2 regions of the Cytobacillus sp. FSL W7-1323 genome follow, and region 2 is predicted to be linked to the other one. Evidence: predicted binding sites of a transcription regulator. Region 2 holds the regulator's gene; the other holds the start of a gene.
What was found. The regulator LexA, encoded in region 2, represses DNA repair genes until DNA is damaged. The targets are predictions, from matches to a motif close to CGAACATATGTTCG.

Region 1 (4,221 bases), 1.6 Mb from region 2:
TGTAGATGAAATTGAAAGAGTTCTCACGGGTGATTACTTAGAATTGCAATTTGATAAGCAACTTTTTACTGAAAAGGATTTATCATTATTATCCTCTTCTGAGGCTATTAACAATAGTCGAAGAAAAATTGAATCTCTTTTAGAAAACTTTAAACAAGAGGGGATTGAATATTTCATATATTATGAAAAAGAATATCCAACCTTATTAAAGGAAATACCATCTCCTCCTTTCTTATTATTTATGAAAGGTAATAGGCAATTATTTGAGGAAAAGTATATTTGTTCAATAGTTGGTACTAGAACACCCAGTCCTCCAACGATAAATTTGATTGAAAAATATGTTTCTGAAATGGTAGATCATAATTTCATAACAGTTAGTGGTTTAGCTCTAGGAACAGACATACAGGTTCACCTTTCTACTTTAGAAAACAAGGGTAAAACAATAGCAGTTTTACCTGGGCCTATAAGTTCTATTATTCCAAAATCCCATACTAAGCACGCAACTGAGATTTTAAAAAATCATGGTTTATTAATTAGTGAGTACTATAAGGATGAACCAAATAAGAAGACTAACTATGTTAACAGAAATAGAATAATATCTGGTATTAGTAATGCTGTAATTATAACAGAATGTAAAGCAAGTAGTGGTACTATGCATACCGCTCGTTTTGCTTATGTTCAAAACAAACCACTATATTGCTTCGATAACAACTCATCAGGTGTTTTAAAAATACTTAATAATAGCTCTGCAAAATTATATAAGGGAATAAGTAATATAAAATAATTGAAAAATGAGGCGTTTACTGAATGGGAAAAGTTGTTGCTTTAACTCGGTTAACCATATTTGACGAAGATTTTAAAATGTATACTGGCATTCAAGATATGATTAATACTTTACACAGTGAAGGTCATCAATTTGTATTTATATCGCATGACTTAGTAGCTTTGAATGAGGCTAAAGAAGTTTTTAAAAACATGTTTGAGTTCAAGATAATTTGTACATTTCGTTATAAATTGAAAGATTCGATAGATGATTCCAATGTTAAGAATATAATTTTGGTCGGAAGCAGTAATGAGGATTTAATACTGGCTGCTAATAAAAAAGTACTAATAATTAATCCTGGGTGGAGCGTCAAACAGGACGAAAAACCAGCCAGATATGGTATAACCTTATCAAATCCAGAAAAATTAACGGAAGCTGTAAGATTAATAGAGAATCAATCTAGTTGGTATTATAAATTACAAGTAGATAAATCAACCCAAGTATTAGCATTAACTTCTGCAAATACTAAAAATTACTCTGTAACAAGTGAAGAAAAAGAAATCTTAGAAGGCTTCTCAAACCTTCTGAAACAAGGAGATCGCAAATATTTTAACAGTTTATACTTCCATTTGATTTCTGGAGTTATGAAAGACTCTGATTTAAGAAACGTAGACATTTGGGGTGTCTTCCCTACTTCAAATGGTGATAACAACAACGAAATAGAAGAAATAAAAGAAAGATGTAGATATTTGACGGGTAAACGGAATAACAAACCAATTTTCATCAGACATACGGTTGTTGATAAAAGTCATTACACACACCATGATAATCGGCTAAAAATTGGTTGTTCTAAACATTTTAATTCTATAATGTTAAACCCATTTTATACAAAAAAAATCAAAGGAAAAACAATTTGTATCATTGACGATTTTTTAACAAATGGTATCTCTTTTGAAACAGCCCGAAATCTTTTATTAAATGCTGGCGCAGCAAAAGTTATATTATTAGCCTTAGGTCGCTTTAGACGAGGTTCCCATGGCATTTATCAAAAAGAGGAATACACTATCACCGGAAATGTATATACAAAGGAATATGACTTCGAAATAACTTCACGAGAAAACTGTATTGGTGAATACAACGAAGACGCACGGGATGAAGTACGTAATATTTATCAAATAATTTATAATTAATTCAAAGCATTTAAGTAGTAATCAGCTACTTAAATGCTTTTTCTTTCTTTTAATTTATCTTTGTTTCTTAGCTAGACTAAACTATATATTAAAATAAAAAATGCTGAATTCTCAAGGTAATCGATTGCCCTTCTTCCCAGCTGACATATCCCTTTTCATTCAATTTATTTAAATAGCCACTTATAGTTGAAGATGAAGCAAGCCCCAATATAGCTCCTAATTCTCTAAATGATGGTTGATAATTATTAACCTCTAAATAATAAATTACTGCATCTAATGCTTCTCTCTGTCTCTTAGTTAATTTATTATGCATTCCTGACCCCTCTTTGTCTCTTAGGTTTGGCTACTGATAATACGCCATCAATGTTAAATGTCCTCATCTGTTGCTTTTGCAAGTCAAAAACCAATACATTATCTAAATTAATCTTCCTAACGATTATCAATCTATATGAAATGTCTCCAGAATTATTTAAATAAATTAATTCAATTGGCTTACGCCCTTCAAATGAGTATTTAAACAAATGATTCATTATTATCAGCTCCTTAAACATAATTTTACGGGAACATTTGTTCTATTTCAAGTTGTATCAAGAACGAATGTTTGCGTATAATATAGTCATAAGGAGATGGGATTATGATTCGTGACCGCGGAAAAATGAAATGGCAAGGGTTCTTTATGAGCGAACATACGGAATTACTTAAGCAGATACCAGCCGAATATGAAAAAGTGAAAAAGCCAGAATTAGATGAGCAAGAACTTCAGGAAATACAGCTAATAACGATGGAATCATTAAACTACACTCTTACAATCAAAATGACCATTTGGGTTGATGGGTTCACGAAAGCTTACGAGGGCATAATCGATAAAATTGATCATATTAATATGTACATCCATTTGGAAACGAATGAATTAAAAACCTTAAAATTTCACATTGATGAAGTGATATCAGTCGAAAGGGTTTAACAACATGACTAGGATTAATGAAGCTGATCGTGATGTACTAGAGCAAGCTATATACTTACCGATGATTATTATCATCCTTGAAAGAGATTTAAAAATCATTGGAAATTCCCCGTTTAAGATTAAACAGCCTTATATTACCTTAATGGAAAATACTATTAAGAAGGTTCAGCGTGATTTGAAAGAAGTTAAAGTTAAGATGAGAAAAGGGAATATGAGAGTAAACCAGATTGGACATGATGAATCGTTCACTATGTATGAGTTTCACTATAAAGGATATGATGAGCAGCATAATTATTTTAATCCAAGAATTAAGAATAAGTGTGAGGAACTTTTAAGCTTTTACCTGAGCAAATAATAGGACTTTTTTACCTATTTTTTGTTAATATAATTACATATCATAGGAAAGAGGTATGTTTAATGAAATATGAGCCATTAGGATTTATTGATGATGGCGTTACTTATCATATTTATGCAGATAAAAACACAGTTACAGTAACTGCCAAAAAAGGAGAACTCGAAATTAAATGTATAGGAGTTACATTTAAAGAGACTATAGCAGAAGCTAAGGGATTTATTAGTAGTGAACTTCATTCAAAAATGTAACACCCTCTCTTAATGAGAAGGGTTATTTTTTTGCCAAAAAAGGACTTTTTACCCGTATGTGGAACTATATTCAAAAGGAGGGAAATCATGAAGCCTAACCTTATATATAACGTAATCAAAAAGAATGGTATACAGTATTATATTTTTGCAAAATCTCATCCTGTAACTGTTGTTGGAACATCAAGCAATGGAGGGATAAAAGTTGAGGGTAATACCATTAAAGAAGCGTTACAAGAAGCATTTGAAGGAATGAAAGCCCATCTCGATTGAGAAGGGCTTTTTATAATTTATTGACAAAAAACTCTCCATACAACTCTACCTCTTATCGATAATCAAAAAATTTGATGCTTTATACCTTCATAATCTTTGTAATTGTAAATCCACTAAGTATTCCAGGAATCACAAATAACATAGGTAACCAAACAGGTCCTAATAGTACACCGAAAATCTTAAAGTTCTCAGAATAAATCAATCCAATTGTAACAAAATATGCTGAAAACACAAATGGAAAGAAAGAATATCGTCCTCCTCCACCAGATTCTTTATATGCATCCCAAATTGCAAAGAAATATAAACAAGGATAAAACATAAGCCATTGATAATTTGCGTTTTCTATGGCGCAATGAATTTCTCCTCGAAAACTATAAATAATGATTTCATTAAAATTTGATCTAACGTTAATCAGTATCTCTAGTATAAGA
Region 2 (4,221 bases):
AAATCATTGTGCTACACTCCTTCCCATCCAAAAAGTTCTTCATTCCATATGGAGAAGATACTTAATAGCCATATTACTAAATATGACTGCATTTTACAAGAAAGCAGTTTTACAATCATCTTTTGATTTTCATTTCAGACGCCAATAAGTTGGTATCGTATTGCTTTATTATTAGGTATGGCAATGTAGCAGTGTTCTCAACTTAAAAATGTGAGACTATTAATATAGGGAGCGTATGTATGTATGTATGTAAATAAGGGGAATAAGGGAATAATACTTTCACTAACAACTAACGTTAAATGAAAAAACACGGATGAATCCTCGGAAACAAATAACCATTCACAGTTCACTTGTCTGAACCCACGAACGATTGTAGGATCTTTTAGTATGCCTTTATCTTGCTTGGTATCAGTACTAATATTTCTTAGTTTTTAAGTTAAATTACAACTAATCAATCGACTTAACATATTATGCCTATATCATGATGATTCATTATCCATCTGCTCTATATCATCTATATATTCATTATACCTACGGTTTACTGTCGCTTTAGATATTTTATAACCAAAGCCTCTTAACGTTGCAGCAATTTCTGCAAAAGTAAGGTTATTTTGTCTCAATTTTACTATTTCTTCTATTGGTACCTCTATTCGTTCTCTTCCGTTTATATTTCCTTGGTTTTTTAAATTTTTTTCAGGTCGAAAGCCTTTTTGAACAGCTTTTTGCATCCCTCTTTTTATTTTTACATTATGTAGTTTTCTTTGATACTCTTCAACCATGCTAACAATTTGTAATACCATAGAATCAGAATCTGAAAGTTGCAATTCTCCATTATGGGCAATTGTATAAATCTTCCCATTTTCTTTAAGTATACAATGTAAGATGGCAATTTTAGCATTTCCTCTTCCAATCCTGGTTTCATCTTGAATAAGAACAGCCTCTGCTTGATTTTGTTTAAGTAACTCCAATAATTGCAACACACCAATTCTTTCTAAATCATAGCCACTTGCTTTCTCACGTATGACTTCAACTACATTCATATCCTTCATTCTCGCTAAATGTAAAAGTTCTTCTTCTTGTCTAGCAAGAGACGTTTCCTGGGTATCCTTCGTCGTACTCACCCTGCAATATATAATTACATTCATTCTCTTTCATTCCTTTAGTCTTCTAATATCACACTAGCTAAATTTGTTTCAGATATTATTTCACCATTTGTAATGGGAAGATATACCGTATCACCAGGATGTATTTTACCTAAATGTATATGATTAAATTCTTCTACCCAAGCAACAAAGTCTTTAGAAGACATATTATGGGCATCTTTAAACTCCTCCGCTATTTTCCATAAAGAATCTCCTTGTTTTACTTCAACTTTTACATATTCCTCCTGATTTGCATTACCAGTGTTCAAAAATAATAAGAAAACCATACCGAAACTAAAAGCGATAAGAATAATAGCATAACTATAAGAATTCCACAATTGTTTTATCATTAATTGCCACCCCTGAATAGAATATATGTTCGATTTAATAATTTTAGTATAATGCGAACATTTGTTTCTGTCAATAAGAAAATTCGAACTTATGTTTGTATCTATTTACTACTGATGGTATAATAATCTTAATGAAATTGACGAAGGTGCGTGATAGCGTGAAATTATCTAAGAGGCAGCAAGATATATTGAATTTTATAAAAGATGAAGTAAAACAAAAAGGTTATCCACCTTCCGTTAGGGAAATAGGTGAAGCTGTTGGACTTGCTTCAAGTTCAACCGTACATGGCCATCTAGCCAGACTAGAGAGTAAAGGTCTTATTCGTCGAGATCCGACAAAACCCCGTGCCATTGAGGTATTAAATCTAGAAGAGAGCAACCCAATACCTAAAGTGCAAACGGTGAACGTACCTATTATCGGTAAGGTTACTGCTGGTCACCCCATTACTGCGATTGAGAATGTTGAGGAATATTTCCCTTTACCTGAAAGAATGGCTCCGAGTGATGAAAATATCTTCATGCTTGAAATTATGGGAGAAAGTATGATTGAAGCTGGCATATTAGATGGTGATTATGTCATAGTCAAGCAGCAACAAACAGCAAATAATGGAGAAATCGTGGTTGCTATGACAGAAGATGATGAGGCCACCGTTAAGCGATTCTTTAAAGAGAAGAACTTTATCCGCTTGCAACCAGAAAACCCTACTATGGAGCCGATTATCTTGCACAATGTATCTATTTTAGGCAAAGTTATTGGTGTTTATCGTCAAATACATTAAAAAAGAGTGTCATTATTGACACTCCTTTTTAATAGTTTGCAATTATCTTTATATGTTACTCATACAATTATAAAATTTGAAAAATTCAGTAAAATAGAATCATTACATCGAGACAAAAATATATTATAATGAAATTTACACCAAGAATCAACCTAAGGTCGCAAAAAAATCTCGGCTTTAGGAGTGTGAAGGAAAAATGTTAATGAACATTCTCTTCGCTGCGTTGATTGGTGGAATTGTCGGTGTTGCAGGACATTTGCAGAGATTAGGCAAACTAGTCAAGCCACGGATGACGAAAAAATTCATTTATTTAGGGTTCTTAGAAGACATCTTACTAGGAGGACTGGCGGCCGTATTTGTCATTGTGACAACAACACCGGATTCCCCCACTGCTGTTTTCATCATCTCTCTCGTATCTGGTATGGGAGGTGAGGGTATCTTAAAATTATTAGATACCCTAAAAGTAAAAGATCAAGAATAAAATTTTATTCCGTTCTTATGAACGGTTTTTTGTTGTATATAACAAGAACAAATTTTATTTAGACAACTTCGCTTTTTACCTACTATTCTAGCGCTAGAAATACCCGCTTAAACAGTTCTATTTCACCTTTATGGAAGGGACATAACACATTTTCGTTTAACGTTTTGTGTTGCTTCTTAAATTGTAATATGTATGTCTTACACAGCCCATAGAACCACTCTCCTGAAGTACTGTTCATCCATTCAATACGAGCTAATGTTTTTAAATTTGATACCTACTACTTGACATGATGTTTTATGGGTAAATAAATATTAAAGCATTTTTCATGAAAACAAATAGCTAGGATGATTAAATGCCAATTATTCAATTGATTGGTAACTTGAACGACCTACTTCATCATACATACACCTTAAATTCAGTTCATAAATGAATCAATTGCCCCCCTTGATTTTACATACCCAATAACCCACAAGTACTAAATCGCTTAAAGTAACTATTTCTCATTGATTTCGACTATCCGCATCATTACTTATAATTTTTCTTCCTATTATTAATAAATAAATCTGTAGACAAACTCATTTAAGGAGTTTATCTACAGTCTGAAGCAGCCGTTAAAACGGTATTTGAAGATGCCTTTTAGTTTTAGCAATAGTTATTTTCCCATATATAAGCTTCCATTAAAACACAGTAAAAGCACTCTCAACTTACGGGGTTCCTAAGTTCCTTATACTTCAACTGCAACAATATCATCACAACAGATCGTAGTAATTCTTACACGAGCTTTCTTGTCACAACAACAATGATCGTGACGATCATCGTGACGATCACAGTCTGCTTTAGCTAGGAAGACTAAATTACCGCGAATATCGATAAACTCCCCGAACACATGGCCGCCACCTTTAAGAAACACTCTCACATCCTCACCACGGGAAACGTTCTTAAAGAACTCATCGCAGCCACAATCCTTATTGTCGTCTTTGCTGTAATTACCACAACCGTGATTGTTGTTGTCATATCCATATGAGTCTGAATATCTTGGTCTTCTTCCAAAAAAACAATTATTATATCCCATATCTCTTCCTCCTTTCTATCATTATGTTAATACTATATGTCGAGGGTATTGGAGGTGTACGGGCTATATCCCCCTGTTAAAAGACCATTTATTTTCTCTTTGTTTCTATCTTTTAATTTGCTATCCTATCCTAACTAAAATAAAGAAGCAGCCGTTATGGCTGCTTTGGTTGGACTCTTTTTAGTATCTAATAAAGAGATACCAAGTTGAATGTTAATACTCAACAGTTATACTCCTTGCATACATATCTGTTTAGACACAATAAAGAAACTCCTAACTATCGTGTTTCAACTGCAACGATATTATCGCAACAGATCGTAGTGATTCTTACACGATTTTTCTTGTCGCAACAATCATCGTGACGATCATCGTGACGATCACAGTTAGCTTTTGCTAA

Region 1: MKX67_RS18240 (YolD-like family protein) is a predicted target of LexA. The motif match lies at 2,544-2,557, and genes of this name have one in related genera.

Annotation. Positions count from the first base shown of each region.
Region 1 covers NZ_CP151998.1:3,614,698-3,618,918, forward strand. The annotation lists gene MKX67_RS18220 (DNA-processing protein DprA) at 1-784, shown strand, start outside; gene MKX67_RS18225 (phosphoribosyltransferase) at 808-1,953, shown strand; gene MKX67_RS18230 (transcriptional regulator) at 2,042-2,266, opposite strand; gene MKX67_RS18235 (hypothetical protein) at 2,259-2,483, opposite strand; gene MKX67_RS18240 (YolD-like family protein) at 2,588-2,917, shown strand; gene MKX67_RS18245 (hypothetical protein) at 2,922-3,272, shown strand; gene MKX67_RS18250 (hypothetical protein) at 3,335-3,520, shown strand; gene MKX67_RS18255 (hypothetical protein) at 3,608-3,790, shown strand; gene MKX67_RS18260 (hypothetical protein) at 3,870-4,221, opposite strand, start outside.
Region 2 covers NZ_CP151998.1:2,049,497-2,053,717, reverse strand. The annotation lists gene MKX67_RS10635 (DUF896 domain-containing protein) at 1-7, opposite strand, end outside; gene MKX67_RS10630 (recombinase family protein) at 480-1,145, opposite strand; gene MKX67_RS10625 (LysM peptidoglycan-binding domain-containing protein) at 1,160-1,492, opposite strand; gene lexA (transcriptional repressor LexA) at 1,651-2,271, shown strand; gene MKX67_RS10615 (DUF4257 domain-containing protein) at 2,468-2,752, shown strand; gene MKX67_RS10610 (hypothetical protein) at 3,477-3,662, opposite strand; gene MKX67_RS10605 (hypothetical protein) at 4,102-4,221, opposite strand, start outside.